Regions from separate parts of the Paenibacillus sp. 2TAB23 genome, predicted to be linked through region 3. Evidence: predicted binding sites of a transcription regulator. Region 3 holds the regulator's gene; each other region holds the start of a gene.
The links. Region 3 encodes LexA, which represses DNA repair genes until DNA is damaged. Its sites were predicted from a motif close to CGAACATATGTTCG; they were not measured.
Positions count from the first base shown of each region.

Region 1: the regulator LexA is predicted to act here: its motif matches at 4,306-4,319, upstream of recA (recombinase RecA).
Region 2: the regulator LexA is predicted to act here: its motif matches at 3,270-3,283, upstream of AB4Z29_RS03410 (YolD-like family protein).

Region 1 covers NZ_JBFRGD010000002.1:280,026-285,521, reverse strand. Annotated here, with positions in the region: gene AB4Z29_RS04070 (TIGR00282 family metallophosphoesterase) at 1-585, opposite strand, end outside; gene rny (ribonuclease Y) at 676-2,217, opposite strand; gene AB4Z29_RS04060 (regulatory protein RecX) at 2,399-3,103, opposite strand; gene recA (recombinase RecA) at 3,184-4,236, opposite strand; gene AB4Z29_RS04050 (competence/damage-inducible protein A) at 4,489-5,496, opposite strand, start outside.
Region 2 covers NZ_JBFRGD010000002.1:150,158-155,653, forward strand. Annotated here, with positions in the region: gene AB4Z29_RS03385 (hypothetical protein) at 152-346, shown strand; gene AB4Z29_RS03390 (hypothetical protein) at 351-563, shown strand; gene AB4Z29_RS03395 (DUF3231 family protein) at 1,160-1,678, opposite strand; gene AB4Z29_RS03400 (alcohol dehydrogenase catalytic domain-containing protein) at 2,047-2,451, shown strand; gene AB4Z29_RS03405 (NAD(P)-dependent alcohol dehydrogenase) at 2,560-3,075, shown strand; gene AB4Z29_RS03410 (YolD-like family protein) at 3,556-3,807, shown strand; gene AB4Z29_RS03415 (hypothetical protein) at 4,296-4,445, shown strand; gene AB4Z29_RS03420 (hypothetical protein) at 4,516-4,674, opposite strand.
Region 3 covers NZ_JBFRGD010000004.1:245,395-250,890, reverse strand. Annotated here, with positions in the region: gene AB4Z29_RS08515 (hypothetical protein) at 1-281, shown strand, start outside; gene AB4Z29_RS08510 (hypothetical protein) at 403-675, opposite strand; gene yjcZ (sporulation protein YjcZ) at 891-998, opposite strand; gene lexA (transcriptional repressor LexA) at 1,212-1,832, opposite strand; gene yneA (cell division suppressor protein YneA) at 1,990-2,358, shown strand; gene AB4Z29_RS08490 (ABC transporter ATP-binding protein) at 2,519-3,238, shown strand; gene AB4Z29_RS08485 (ABC transporter permease) at 3,228-4,580, shown strand; gene AB4Z29_RS08480 (efflux RND transporter periplasmic adaptor subunit) at 4,605-5,496, shown strand, end outside.

The DNA.
Region 1 (5,496 bases), on a different contig from region 3:
GTCCGTGATATAAGCCGTACCTGCTGGCAGTATCGTATCATCATTTGTCTGTACATGTGTATGCGTTCCAAGAACGATTGAAGCTCTGCCGTCCAAGTGCCAGCCCATCGCAATTTTCTCTGATGTCGCTTCAGCATGGAAATCGACGAGAATGTTATTTGTTTTCTCCTTGGCCGCTTCGATTAATTCATCCGCCTTGCGGAATGGACAATCGATCGGAGGCAAAAAGGTTCTGCCTTGCAAATTAATAATTGCCAGCTGTTTCCCGCCAGCCTTGATGATCGCCATGCCTTGACCGGGTGCGCCTTCTGCATAGTTGGCCGGTCGCACAATACGGGGCTCGTCGTCAATCCATTCAAAAATATCTTTATTATCCCACGTATGGTTGCCCATTGTGATGCCGTGGACGCCCCATTCGAAAAATTCCTTCGCTATGGCTGCCGTTATCCCGCGTCCAGCAGCTGCGTTTTCGCCATTGGCGATGATAATATGCGGGTTATATTTGCTTTTGAGAGCCGGAAGTACCCTTTTCAGAGCACTTCTGCCAACATTGCCTACGATATCGCCGATAAATAATACGTTCATAATAAGTACACTTCCTTTTTTGTACGCCTGCAAACAGAAAAGTGGCTAACTAGCAGCCACTTTTCTGAAAAGCCGATATTTTGTTGTTGCTTACTTCGCATATTCAACCGCGCGAGTTTCTCGAATGACCGTAACTTTAATATGTCCCGGATAATCAAGCTCGCTCTCGATTTTTTTCGTAATATCACGTGCTAGGCGGAATGCTTCGGTATCATCGATTTTTTCTGGCTGCACCATGACGCGCACTTCGCGGCCAGCTTGAATCGCGTACGATTTCTCGACGCCTTCAAACGATTCGGAAATATCCTCAAGCTTCTCCAGTCGTTTGATATACGTTTCAAGCGTTTCACGGCGAGCTCCAGGACGCGCGGCGGACAATGCGTCAGCTGCACCTACGAGCATCGCGATAACGGAAGTTGCTTCCGTATCTCCGTGGTGAGAAGCAATACTGTTAATAACGACAGGATGCTCCTTGTATTTCTTAGCAAGCTCCACACCGATCTCAACATGTGAGCCTTCTACTTCGTGATCCAAAGCTTTACCGATATCATGCAGCAAGCCTGCACGCTTCGCGAGCGTGACGTCTTGGCCTAGCTCTGCTGCCATCAATCCAGTCAAGTAAGCAACCTCCATAGAGTGCTTCAGCACGTTCTGACCGTAACTTGTCCGATATTTCAATCGTCCCAAAATCTTGATTAAATCCGGATGCAAGCTGTGAACACCAACCTCGAAGGTAGCCTGCTCACCGTATTCACGGATACGCTCGTCCACCTCTTTACGAGATTTTTCAACCATTTCTTCAATGCGGGCAGGGTGGATACGACCGTCAGCCACAAGCTTTTCCAAAGAAGTGCGGGCAATTTCGCGTCTTATCGGGTCGAAACCTGATAAAATGACCGCTTCCGGTGTATCGTCGATGATTAGATCGATACCAGTCAATGTTTCCAAAGCACGGATATTACGGCCTTCGCGCCCAATAATGCGGCCTTTCATTTCTTCATTAGGCAAAGTTACGACGGATACCGTCGTTTCAGCCACATGATCCGCCGCACAGCGCTGAATAGCAAGTGATATAATATCACGGGCTTTCTTATCGGCTTCTTCTTTCGCTTGCTGCTCGATCTCTTTAATCATTTGTGCCGTCTCATGTCGTACTTCCTGCTCAACATTAGATAAAATAATCGATTTCGCGTCTTCCGTTGTCAGACTCGATATCCGTTCCAATTCGCTTAGCTGCTGCTTATAGATGGAATCGATCTGCTCTTGCGTTTCTTCGATCCGTTTTTCTTTGTTGGCTACAGTTTCTTCTTTGCGTTCTAGCGCTTCTAACTTTTTATCCAGCGACTCCTCTTTTTGGAGTAAACGTCTTTCCTGACGTTGAGCTTCGTTGCGACGTTCACGAATGTCTCTCTCGGCTTCGGAACGAAGTTTGTGGACTTCATCTTTTGCCTCTAGCACGGTTTCTTTCTTCTGAGCTTCCGCTTCTTTCTTCGCATTTTCTACGATAACAACAGCAGCTTGCTCAGCGCTCGAAATTTTGGCCTCCGCAATCGATTTTCGAATAAAATAACCAATCCCAAAGAAAATTGCGCCAACAAAGAGACAGATCAAGATCCAAATGATCTCAGACATCTTGTTCACCTCCTTGTTGCATACACCAAGGCACTGCTTGGGATGATATTAGGTTTTCAACCGGCTTCAAACCGTTTCAACAATTACTAATTTGACGAAAATAATCGTATTGAATCAACTTTTGGAAGGAAAATTGATTCAATAGTGAAGGAATACAACCTCATTTTATCTTTTCGTAAAATCAATTGTCAAGCAAAAGCCCATCAACTTCCTCGAATGCGTCTTCATCCCCGTTTAGATCTATCCATTTTATTGCCTTCTTGACGATATCTCCTGGAAAGCCTCTGCGCATTAAATAGCCCATAAGCTTGCGCTTTTTCTCGAAAGTCTCTCCCTTTAGCGATCGCCATTTCTTCTCCGCAGCCTTCTTCGCTGACGCAAGTTCGATTTCCTCGTCCAATGCATCAATGGCTTCCGCAGCGGCTTCTTTCGACACGCCTCTCTGCTGCAGCTCCTGTTTAATGAAGCGTCGACCCTTCAAGCCGTTTTTCAATCGCCCTGCAGCGAATTGACGTGCATATTGTTCATCATCCACAATATGCTCCCTTTCTAAACGGTCTAGCGCATATTGAATATTATCATTCTCAAACAGCTTCCGGCTCAAATATTGCTCGATTTGCTTTCTCGTTCTCGGTTTAGCACCTAAATAGCCGATTGCTAATATATAAGCACGGTAACGTTCATCTTCCGTTCTTATTTCTTCCATTTGAATTTCCGTTAACAGTTGACCTTTCGTTAAACGGAATCGTATCAATATATCCTCATGAACAGATAACATAGGTTCCTCGGACTCAGCAAAGAGATGATATAATTTTCGTTCTTTTTTATCAAGGCGAACAGACAAAATCATCCATTCTTCTTCATTCTCGACAATGCTTGGAGCCACGATTTACATCCTCTCTAAACACAGCTTCGCCGCCCCTATCAGGGCGGCGAAGCATTGGTACGTATAATTTCCGTGCAGTTCTACTCTAGATCTTCGAACTCTTCGTCGTCTTCTTCCTCAGCTTTGAAGTTAGCTTGAGTCGCTGCTGCCGACAGATTGCTCGCATCCCGAATCTGCTTCTCGATTACTTCGGCAATATCTTTATGGTCTTTCAAATACTGCTTTGCATTCTCTCGGCCTTGGCCAAGACGCTCCCCATTATATGAGAACCATGCGCCGCTCTTCTGTACAATATCCATTTCAACGCCAATATCAACAAGGGTTCCTTCTCGCGAAATTCCCTCTCCGTACATAATATCAATTTCGGCCTGTTTGAACGGTGGTGCCACTTTGTTCTTAACAACCTTGATACGGGTCCGGTTACCAACCATGTCGTTGCCTTGCTTCAAGGTCTCAATACGGCGTACATCCAGACGCACGCTGGAATAGAACTTCAATGCCCGGCCTCCTGGTGTTGTCTCAGGGTTACCAAACATGACGCCAACCTTCTCACGAAGCTGGTTGATAAAGATTGCAATCGTCTTCGATTTGCTAATTGCACCCGATAGCTTCCGCAATGCTTGTGACATCAAGCGGGCTTGGAGACCGACGTGAGAATCACCCATGTCGCCTTCAATCTCTGCTTTCGGTACGAGTGCGGCAACGGAGTCGATAACCACGATATCAACCGCACCGCTGCGAACAAGCGCTTCTGCAATTTCTAGAGCTTGCTCTCCCGTATCCGGCTGTGAGAGCAGCAGCTCATCAATATTCACACCAAGCTTGCTTGCATAGAGCGGGTCTAACGCATGCTCCGCATCGATAAATGCAGCTTGTCCGCCAATGCGTTGAACCTCTGCAATCGCGTGAAGCGCAACTGTCGTCTTACCTGATGATTCCGGTCCGTATATTTCAATAACACGTCCACGCGGCAAGCCGCCTATTCCTAAAGCGATATCAAGAGCAAGTGAACCGCTAGGCACGGTTTCAACTTGCATGTGTGTAGATTCTCCCAATTTCATGATGGAGCCTTTACCAAATTGTTTCTCAATTTGACGCAAAGCCATTTCTAGTGCAGCGCGACGATCCGACAAGAAACTCACATCCTTCTTTATTTATAATGTTATGATACCTTTTTTCTTCCGGGATGACAAGCATTTTTTCGAACATACATTCGCCTTTTTGCTTCACCCCTAGTTATGGACATAAAAAAACCGCAGCAAAGTAATCTTCGCCACGGTTCTTCCGGTAACTGTCTTTTATTATAACGGGCTGTCCGGCAATTGACAAACATTATTTATGACAGTGAACCGGAAGCAAAAGCCCGTGCATTTTAATTAGATCGTTTATTCTCTGTTAAGAGCGAGCCATAACCGGTACAATGCCGATTTCACAGCACGAAGCCTGATCATGCTTCTGCCGCCGCTGAGATTTAACGTAAACACCTCAGTAGCCCTCCCGCGCTGCGAAATCCCCACATACACTAGTCCGACAGGCTTGCCCTCGGATTCAGCCGGACCGGCTACGCCAGTCAACGAGACCCCGAAGTCTGCATCAGAGAGCTCCCGGACGCGCTCTGCCATGATCGCAGCTGTCGAATCGCTTATCGCGCCGGGCGCCCCCTCGCCTTCAAGCTGCGTGAGAGGAATGCTTAATAAGTGATGCTTCATTATATTCGTATAAGTGACAACACCGCCTACATACTCTCCACTGCTCCCAGGAACGTTCGTAATGAGCTCCGCCAGCAAACCCCCGCTAATGCTTTCCGCGCTCGCTAGCTTGCGTCTCGAGGCTCTTAGAAGGTGTATAACCTCTTCCTCCAGAGGGATGTCCTCCTGCGCGTATAGGAATTCGCCAACTAAAGCCTTGATTTTGGCAACCGTTTCGTCTATTTTCAGATCAGCGTCGATAGCCGAGCCCGCTTTGGTGGAAACACGGATCGATACCTCGCCTTCCTTCGCATAGGGAGCAATGGTTGGGTCGATCTGCCTGTCAATCAACGGAATCAGCTTCGCTTCCAAATTCGATTCACCAATACCCGCGAACTTCAAAATGCGTGAATAAAGGGGATCCGCTGCCCCGAGCTCTGCGCGCAGCCATGCTTCTCCTGCGCCGTCCATCATCGGTTTCATCTCGCGGGGAGGACCAGGCAGCAGCAAATATAACGTTCCATCAACAGATAACCCGTTGCCGACGGCAAGTCCTGTCGTATTCTCAAGCGGCTCTCCACCTTCGATCATAAGTGCTTGCCTGCGATTGCTCTCCACCATATGAATGCCTCGGGAGCTGAACATATGCTCGATTTGAGCCATTGAAGGCTCATGGATGAGAAGGTTTCGGTTCAGGTATTCCGC
Region 2 (5,496 bases), on a different contig from region 3:
CCTTATTGGTTCATTTCTCTCTTATTTGAACCAATTAGGGAGCTTATCCGAGCATATGGAAGAAATCGATAAAAAAATAAATAAAACGCTTGAATCAGGAACGTATGTTTGGTATATAATAAGAACAAACATTCGCATTGGAGTGATCGCCATGATCGAACAATGTATCAGCCAGACCGTACAAATTATTTATAACGACCGTAATCGCAACATATCCATACGCATCATTCAGGTGCTGTCGGTCCGAAATGGCAAGGTGAGGGCGTTCTGCACATCCGCAAACGGACCGCACGTATTTAACACAGATAATATTATTGATGTGGAGTTGGTAAAGCAGCATGCTTGACGATGTGACACGTAAAGTTTTAACCGTGCTTTGGAATGTTTATCGGGACGATCCTTCCTTCATAGATGTCGGCTACATCAGCCAGCGGGCGCAGCGGACGGAACAACAGGTGAAAACCGCCATAAATGAGCTGGTCAAAGAGGGCTTTGTCTTCTGGGACCGGAAGGCGAATTTGTTTAAGGTGCTTTATAGCCGGGAGGGATTGAAGCCGCGATGAGACTGATGCAATCAATTGGCTATAGGAAAAACTCAACAAGCTGCAATACGCTATAGATTTCTCTAAGCAGACTATTCATTTAACTATGAGAAAGATTAGTGAGTATTAGAATATGTAAGAGCGCTTGAATTAACAAGCGCTCAATAAGCTTAGCAGTGAGGTTTCTTTGTCCAATGCTTTTTACCGATAATAAGAACTTTTTGACCAGGTTTTACAAATACAACTTTGACATTTTGCTTTTTTGCATAATAGAGTCCCATATCAATCATCTCCTCTTCTTCAAGTTAATCTAGTATATTCATAAATTACTAGATTGAATGGGTTTATTTGATATTTCGAAGAAAATAGGTGAGTGGCATGGCTCGCTGAGCGATTCATATCGGCCCCGAAGGGGTTTAGAGAGCTGTTATGCAAATTTGAAATCCTGATCGATGAGGATATGTAAACACCAGCTGAATATTACGGAATTGGGAGGGTTGTAACCCACAAAGCTTTTAAAATGGGAGAGTATACGAAAGGTTCTATCCGGATCGCATCGAACAGCCTAATCAATAAAAAAGCCCTCGACCTTAGATGGTTGAGGGCATTTTGTGTATTTAAGCGTTAACTGTCTCAGGTCTTTTTACTTGCAATGGAGGTGGAATAAGCCAACCTTTTTCTTTGTTCATCTCCAGTATTTTAAGTCCTATTGCTGTTTTTGTGATATGGTATTTAGCAAATAAAGCACCAATATCTTCTCTAATCGATTGTCCTATAACTTGACTACAAGCAACTAATCCCAATGAAGTATCAGCAGCAATCTTAGCCGCAATTTCAGGATCAGTAAATCGTGCACCAACAGGGATGTCTTCAAGCTTAACAGGGGACCTTTCAGGCATTACAGGTGTGGTAGAAATCCCGTTATCAATAAGTATTGTATCTAATTCTTTAATTTCAAGTTTAGCTTGATCAATAAGTGAATCAATTACTTTTTTTAGATCTTTGTCACCGGAGTGGTTTAAATATGCTTGATAGCACGACACAGAACCTTTTGCCACTATGGATGCTTGCCATACGCTGAAGATTTCTCCATAGTGCAGGGGTTCATCTTTTGGATTTCCGCTTAAAATTCCCAATTGAGTATGCTCCTTTTTTGGTTCAATTTAGACTTGTTTAATATGTCCATGAACACGGAAATAATGTACTGCAAGTGTTTTACAGTTAAAGGTCTTTTAGTAAAAGGCTACCTATTTAATAAAATCCCCCTTCGTTTCATGAATCGTAGAGGCGGATTTCTATTTCACTGTCCAATAGGATTATCTATAATATCAGGTTGTCATCATATTTTTACGGTTAAATCCCGTTAGGCGAACGGGTAGAATAGTTAGGCGAAACCAAGAATCTTTGCTTGGCGTATTGAACGGTAACATTACATTTTTTGGGTGGTCGTATATAATATCCAATCAACGTTTAATCCTAATTTAAGACAGGATGGGGATCGTCAATGAAGAACGAGACAATAAATAAAGACCATCAAGCGAACCTAAGAGCAGGTACAATGAGGGCACTGGTCTATGAGAGATACGGAAAGCCTGATGTTCTTCGCATTGAAGATGTGGACATTCCCAAACCTATGGACCATGAAGTGTTAATCGCAGTCCAAGCAGCATCAGTAAATTCCTGGGACTGGGATCTCCTGCGCGGAAAACCATATATTACCCGTCTTGGCGCGCTGCGAAAGCCTCGTTACCGTACCTTAGGAGCGGACATTGCGGGACGGGTAGTCGCTGTGGGTGCCTCCGTCAAACGTTTTCGACTGGGGGATGAAGTTTTCGGAGACATTTCTGGTTGCGGATGGGGAGGGTTCGCGGAATATGTATGTGCTAACGAAGAAGCACTGACGCAGTAACCTGAAGGTATAAGCTTCGAGCAAGCGGCAGCCATTCCACAAGCGGCCGTTCTTGCCCTACAAGGATTACGTGTTAAAGGAAAACAACTGAAGGGCTATAAGGTTCTGATTAATGGGGCGGGCGGCGGTGTAGGTACATTTGGAATTCAATATGCCAAGTTGCTTGGGGCAGAAGTGACTGGTGTGGATAGAGGCGAGAAGTTGGAAACACTGCGTTCCATGGGGGCGGATCATGTCCTTGATTATACTAATGAAGACTTCACTGCAAGTAGTGGGCGATACGATCTGATCCTCGATGTTGTCGGAAACCGTTCTATTTTTGCAATCAAGCGCGCACTAAAATCAGGAGGCAAGTATGTCATAGTTGGCGGTCCTCTTCATCGCATCTTCCAGGTACTAATGGCGGCACCGCTGATCGCTTGGCTTGAAAAGAAGAAAGTGGGGGTGCTGCTACATAAGCCGAACCATAATGACCAGTTGGTCTGGAAGTCTTTAGTTGAATCAGGTCATGTGATGCCCGTCATCGATCGGCGGTATTCTTTAAGCGACGCGGCCCAGGCACTTGAGTATTTCGGAGAAGGTCGCGTGATAGGAAAGGTCGTTGTCAGTATTCCCACCTTATAATAGTGTTGTGAACAATTGATAGTATGATGGAGAACCGAAGCAAGAGGTGGAGTATAGAAATTTGGATAGTAATAAGAGCGTTTTGGAAATTAAAGGCCTATCTGAATAAATTGAATACGCAAAAGTTAACTCCAGTGAATAATGCTGGGGTTTTATTTTTGTCTTGTATCTGACCGTATGTTTGTATTAAAATAAGAACATACATTCGCACATGAAGTGTGATCGAAAAGAATATAGGCCAGACAATGAAAAAACGAGCTAGTCAAATAAGACTTTTTATTTTGGGATCAAAGGCCAACCCTTTAAAGTTTTGTATAACCGCTCGGAGGATAACCCGGTTGCGTGGCATGGGTGGAATTTATGAAGAGGGTAAACCGGCTTGATCCATAGAGTAATAAAATGTAATCAAGCAGCCGTATGACGTTGTCGAAACATGTAGTGGCAATAATCAAATCTAACAAAGAGTTGGAGGTTACAGACATGGCAAAAGCAAAGGGGCCGAAGAGGCCAACGAGAGATGAGTTTGAGATGGAGGAGCTGGGTGAGCGTTTGGTGGAAGCTCAACAGGAGGAATTGTTAGTAAAACTCATTGTTTGGAATTGGGATCAACCCGTTACCGGTAGAATAACGAACATGGATTCTCGAACAAAATCAGTGCACGTGGAGCATAGAGGAGAGATAACGAAAGTCCACTTTCTCGATATAATGAAAGTTCAATCACCGGATTTTTAAAATTGAAGTAAATCATATAGTTCCCTCATTAAATTGTGAGGGGATTTTATTTGAATGAGGATTTCAAAAATGTAATCTGATGTATTGTATCTTTGTGTGAAAAATGTGTAAAAAATTCAAAAGCTATCTTATTCAAAAGCATTCTCGGAAATTGAAACGAATACAAACCCGCAAACGGATTAACCCCAAAAACTTGACATATACTCACACATGCTTGCCTAAACTCCATTTTTCATTTTATACACACGAACAGAAGTTATTTGGTTCAATCCGATTGCAGCTGATTCGGTTGCCGGGCGTTAAATGACTCTGTGGTAACGAACATTCACTGAATACTGAATTACTTCTTCTTCTTTTTGAAAAAACCAAATAGTACCAAGAAAATAATGACAACGATTAAAAAACCCATTGATATCACCCCTTTTGAGATTATAACATGATCTGGGCGTTTGTAGTTTGAATATGTAAGAACATGAGGAGGAATTGGATTGTCTAAAATTCAATGTGAATGTGGAGCTTCAAACGTAGTCGAGGAAACCGAGCATTTAGATAGCGGAGATGTGACTATCTCTATCAACTTCAACGTGAAAATTGAAGTTTTCTGCAATGAGTGCAGCAATCAAATCAAGTCTGCTTAATGAACATTCGCAGAATATTGAAATACATGAGGAGGGAGGCATGAAAACCTCCCCGTTTATCTCACTAAACCTACCGATGTTCAACCAAATCGATTGCCCCAAGAATAAGGTGGGCAAGCCCAAAACCGAGAACACCTGTACCAACAAGTTTGTACTTGCTTTTAAGCAGTGTTGCACCAGAAGCAGAAACCACAGTTCCAAGAACGGCAGGAATCAAACCTTCGCGCATATACAGCACCCCTTTTGGTTTTGTTTAGCAAGACATTTTATTATGTTTCAAAACTACTTTGTTTATTCCAAATTGAACCACAGTTAAGGGGAAGAAGACCGGTTGAATAATGAAGATCATAAGAGGTGCTTACCGATCTTCTATAAAATCCATTGCTTTATCTTCTAGTTCAATTTGGACAAAGTAGCGTTCCCAATCTTTAAGAAAGTCACTAAAAGTCATTTTCCCAGGATTCAGGTATATACCGGTCTCGACCATAATTTTAAATTTTGTTAATTCGGTGTTCAAATGCTCTTGTAGTCGCTTGGTAACACGAATGAGTGCGTGATCAATTATTTTGACTCTTTTAGTACGCTGGATTCTTTTTCCTTTGGCATCATATCCAAGTTCAACAACAAGTAACCAAGTTTTGTCCGCGTTTCTTTATACTCGCCATTGATATTACCTCCGTTATTAATTCACTTCCATTGAACTTTCGAACGAATTTCGGCTTCTAATGCATCTTCAATATCAGTGACTCGGAGCATTAGCCGTTGAATGTCACTTATTTCAATTTGCTGACCGGAGCCATCTAAAGTCTTATTATGTAGTTCATAAGTGGAGGAAGATGAATGCCGAACAGAGTAGGATCATGTGGAGGTCGAACATAGACATGGTCCGGAACAGACAAAGTTAATACATCGGATTCGATCTCATCAAAGGTAAAGCGCTCGAATGGGGTTTCGATTCTAATGTAAATTGTTTTAGTCCAATCAAAAGTAAAGAAATTGATCGTCATCCAAATTGGAAAAAGACGTGCGTTTCGATGTCGAGATCATATAG
Region 3 (5,496 bases):
TTTACCGCTATAATCTGATTGGCTTGATTGGCGTTTTAATGAATGCGAATTTGCAGCCTGCACTTTCTTATTTCTGTTCACAATTTGTAGCTGAGTCCTTGCGCAGCAGCGGCATTCAGCTATGGAACCGACCTTCGACATTAGTAACTCCTAATGACTTTCTTGTACATGAACAAGCAGAGACCATTTACGAGGGTTATTTGTATGACTATCCGCTTCTTGAACGCCAAAGATTAGGTAAAATGGCTAAACGGTTTTATCCTGAAGTGCTATTTGGTTAATGGAATTTTTGATAAAACGACGTGTATGTATTTGTTTAACAGCCTTGGCAAACAAAAGGAGAACATCCACGAAATCGTAATGTTCTCCTTTTGTTTTGACATCCTTTTACACAAAGGATAATTACTTTATGCAAATCGGTTGACGGTGCCCGCCATGAAATCCTCCGCCATGGAAGCCTCCAGGAGGGCCTCCGTGAAAGCCGCCAGGCCCTACGCCATGAAAGCCGCCTCCAGGGAACCCACCGTGCCACCAAGGCCCTCCGAAGCCGCCTTGCGGGAATGGCAAAGGGAGAGGGAGTACTTCAGGGTAAGGATACGGATATGGATAGGGGTAAGGGTATGGATAAGCAGGCGGATATGGGTAAAAAGGGGGTTGAAGAGGTCCTAATGCCATGATTGATTCCTCCAGTATGTTGATTTACGTTCAGCCTATGCTTCAATGTCCACCTACGCAACTTGCCCATACAATTTATCCCTTTGATTGTAAGGGGAATGAACGCAGGAGCGAGAATTGAATTCATCGATTATACAAGCTGTTTGAAGCACAAAAAAAGACCCTTGGCAGGGTCTTTAACGCATAATTCATTTATAATTGCAATCGAACATTGATTAATAACTTCCGAAGCTCATGCAGCTGCAAGCAATAATCACCAATAAAATAAAAAGAACCAAAATGGTACCTGTGTTTGTAAATGCTCCACCAACGTAACCGGACATTTCTCAATGCACCTCCTTACGTTTTGAATACAACATATCTTATGCAGGGCAAAAGCGCAGTGATTGGATATTTGCCCTAAGGATTATATAGAAGAGAAGTGTCATCGAAAACGCTCATATATGATTTAAGATCACTGTTTATAAAAAAAAAGGCTGGATCAAAAATGCGATAGCATTCGATCCAGCCTTTTCTTTATGTAAAACGATCATGTATTAATGGATGTCGCGGAAAAGTCCAATCACTTTGCCAAGTATCGTTACATTCTGGAGTAAAATCGGCTGCATCGTAGAGTTCTCAGGCTGCAAGCGGATATGATTCTTCTCTTTATAGAATGTTTTGACTGTTGCTTCATCATCTTCAGTCATGGCAACGACAATCTCACCATTGTTTGCCGTCTGCTGTTGACGAACGATAACATAGTCGCCGTCGTGAATGCCTGCCTCAATCATGCTCTCGCCCATTACATTGAGAATAAAAACACTGCTGTCCCCAACGAAATGAGAGGGAAGCGGGAAATATTCTTCAATATTCTCTGTTGCGGTAATTGGGACGCCAGCGGTTACTTTACCGACAATAGGTACTTTCGCTACGGACAGCGGAATAATGCCATCGACGCCTTCTTGATCGAGTATCTCAATTGCGCGGGGTTTGGTTGGATCACGACGAATTAATCCTTTTTTCTCAAGACGGTCTAGATGGCCATGCACAGTTGAACTCGACAGCAATCCAACAGCTTCGCCGATTTCTCGAACGGAGGGCGGATAGCCTTTCTCCCGAACTTCATTCTTAATAAATTCTAAAATCGAATGTTGTCGGTTAGAAATCTTCGACACAGTAATCACTCCATTAGTAGGTTTGCAAAAAATTATAACATAGAACCGGAGTTCGTACAAACATAAGTTCTCAAGTACAAAGGTTCGCATTTTTTGTTGACACCAAACGTTTGTTCGTGTAATCTAAAAACAGAACAAACGTTTGGGGTGCTGATAAATGATAATGAATCCGAGTTTTTATAAATCAATCCATGAGCAGCAAGAGAATAAAGCCGTTCCGAATAGAATTTGGCAATTTGTGAAACGTCATTTAGTAAAGGTTATCGTAAGTTTTGTCATTTTTGTGCTTCTATTTACGAGTTTTCTAATGATGGGGACGGATGCATCAAGTAAACTTCCGGCAACAGCATCTAACGAGGAGCAGGTCGTCACTGTTCATTCAGGCGATACACTGTGGGCGATCGCTAAGCGCTACTCTGACTCGAAACACGATATCAGATACATTATTTATAGAATAAAGGATCGAAATGAATTAAATACTTCAGAAATTAATCCCGGCCAAACACTTATCATTCCGTCTATCTAATCATGTTTTCTTATTTTGTAAACATACGTTCTAACACAAATGCTTTCTAGATCAAGCAGATCTTAATGACCTGTTTGATTTAGGAAGTTTTTTTGTGTGTGGTGCAGGGTTTCTTTTACATTTTGTCGTCTATTAAAGGGTACTGAAGGGAGAGACGACATTGTTACGTGTAGAGCAATTATCACATTCATTTACAAACGGGAATGAAACAACAGCTGTTTTGCACCAAATCAGCTTTCAAGTGCAAAAGGGAGAAATGATCGCTTTATTAGGCAGCTCTGGGTCAGGAAAATCCACGCTGCTCAATTTAATGGCTGGGCTTATGAAGCCGACTGAAGGTGAAATTTTTATTGCTGGTCAAAACATCGTGAAGATGAATGAGAATCAGCTCGCGGAATTCAGGCGCAGTCATATCGGTTTTATATTTCAAGCCTATGAGCTCATTGCTAATCTTACGGTAAGGGAGAATGTCGAGCTTCCACTCGTATTTCAATCCATACATCCTGCGGTTAGAAAGAAAAAGGCACTTGCCTTATTGGAACAGGTAGGCATACCCGATAAAGCAGAAATGTTCACGTCGCAGCTATCTGGGGGTCAGCAACAGCGTGTCAGTATCGCCAGATCGCTAATTACGGAGCCATCCGTCATATTTGCAGATGAACCAACAGGCAATTTGGATACAAAGACAGAGGAAGAAATTATTATGATTCTGCAGCAGTTAAACAAAACGATGGATACAACCTTTATTGTGGTTACACATGAGAAAGAGGTAGCGGCGCGGACAGAGAAAATCGTAACTCTTAGAGATGGTTATTTGGTAATGGAGCAGGATCAAAAATGGAAACCAACGCTTGCAGGAGGGCAATTCCATGAGGATTAGCGATGTTACGAGGCTATCATGGGATCAGGTGAAACGAAGAAGGGTAGTCACTGCGTTGTGTGCAGCAGGCATCTCGATCGGATGCGCAGCCATTATCGTCGCGATGAGTATCGGCGAATCTGCTCAACTATACATAGAGAAACAAATGAATAGTTATTTGAATATGGATGAAATTACGGTTACAGCAAATAGCGGACCTCAGTCAGGGGGGACTGCATCAGAAGCCGCTATTGAATCCAGCATGCAAGGAAGTTTGACAGAACAGAAGCTGAACATTATGAAACAAATGCAGCATGTAGCCGCAGCTTCTCCTTATCAGCAACTTAATTATATGGAAATGCTCACATTAGATGGGATGAGCTCACAATACCAAACTGAAGTGATCGGAACGGATTTGGAGATGCTTACAGCATTCGGCAATAATTTTATCCAAGGTGGACCTTCCAATATGGAGGATGCCATCGTTCTGAACTATGGTGCAACGTTAGGCTTGATCGAGGAAGAAACGAAGGCGAAGCTCCAAGAGCAGTTAACCGCAGATCCATATAATGAAGCTGTCATTCAACAATATGAGAACACAGGCAAGATGCCGAGCGTCATGTACCAGAAGCAAATTCAGTTTCGCTACGAAACGCCTGACGGACCTGTGTTCAGCAGGCCGCTTAGGGTCATAGGTGTATTAAAAAAGCCTAGCGGATCCAGCGACGCTCAATTGATGTATAACAAAAAGGGATATGTCTCACTTCAAACGGCAGCGGTGCTGAAAAAAGAGCTAATGCTGGCAGAGAATGACAATGAAACCTATCAATCTATCATCGTCAAAGTTGAAAATCAATCAAAGCTGGAGCAGGTCGAAAAGCAGATTCAGAAATTGTTAGTAACGACACAAACGAATTTGTACCAGAAGGAAAGATTGGCGAATGAATTTAAGATCATAAAAGCAGCTGCTTTAGGTATCGGCGTTTTTATTCTGATCATTGCTTCGATTTCTATTGTAGTAGCCATGACAATGTCCACCTACCAGAGAAGAAGACAAATTGGCATCATGAAGGTACTGGGGGCTAACTTGGGTCAAATTAGAAATATGTTTATAGTCGAAGCCGCTTTGTTAGGATTGCTAGGGGGACTGCTCGGCGTATTATTTTCTTATTGGATCGTATGGGGGATTAATGGACTTATTCATCATTTGTCTGATGAACAGGATGCAGTCATTATCTTTATTCCGTTATTGACGATCCCAATTGGAATGGCCTTTGCTCTTGCTACAGGAATCTTATCCGGCATTTATCCAGCTATTACTGCGTCAAGGACAGATGCATTGACTGCGATTAAAAGAGATTAACTATGAGATCGAAGGAGTATTGTGATGAAGAGCAAATTAAAATGGATCATTCTCGGAATTGTCATTATAGCCATAAGTTTTGGGTTGTTTCGGTTGGGAAACCCTAATCAGCCAATGTTGATTGAAACAGAATCAGAAGCGATTGTGTTTCAAGTAACCAAAGGAACTATATCGAATACCGTCGAAGTGAAAGGAAAGTCACTATATGAGCAAGAGACCTTCGTTTACGCACCTTACAGCTCAGAAGTGTCCGAGTGGAGTGTGCAAGATGGTCAGCAGGTCAAAGCTGGGGACGTATTGTTCAAATTAAATCAATCGACGGTACAAAACGAAATTGTGCAAATGGAAGCTGAAATGCACAAAGCTAGGCTTGAAGCTAAGCTTAATGATTATCTCATTCAATCAGATGAGGATTTCATGTCACTGGAGGCATCTGAAGGAGAACGGAAAAAATCTTTAGTAGAAAGAGAAATATCCAAGCTGAACAAAGAGCTTCGTGAAGTTACGATTGGTATTCAAGAGAAAGAACTTCAAAGTAAAAAAGAAATGCTTAGCAGCTCAATATACCGTTCGCCCGCAAAAGGGATTTTCTTATTCGATAATCCAAGCAAAAGACCGCAAATGGTTGGCCAAAATGAATATGTTGGCAAGATCGTTGACTTGAGCAAGCTGCAATTCATTGCACTTGTAGGGGAACAGGATATTTTCCGTATAAAGGAAGGCATGTCGGTAAACGTCATGATGAGTGCAAAGAAGGATTTATTAATGAAAGGGAAAGTCCAGAGTGTTTCCAAATTCGCTAAAACCGGAACAGACCAAAATAATTTGAACCAAGCTGCGCAATTCGAAGTTGTAATCGGACTTGAGGCTAATGAATCTTTAATCGCGGGGCTGAGCTTGAATGGTTCAATTGAGA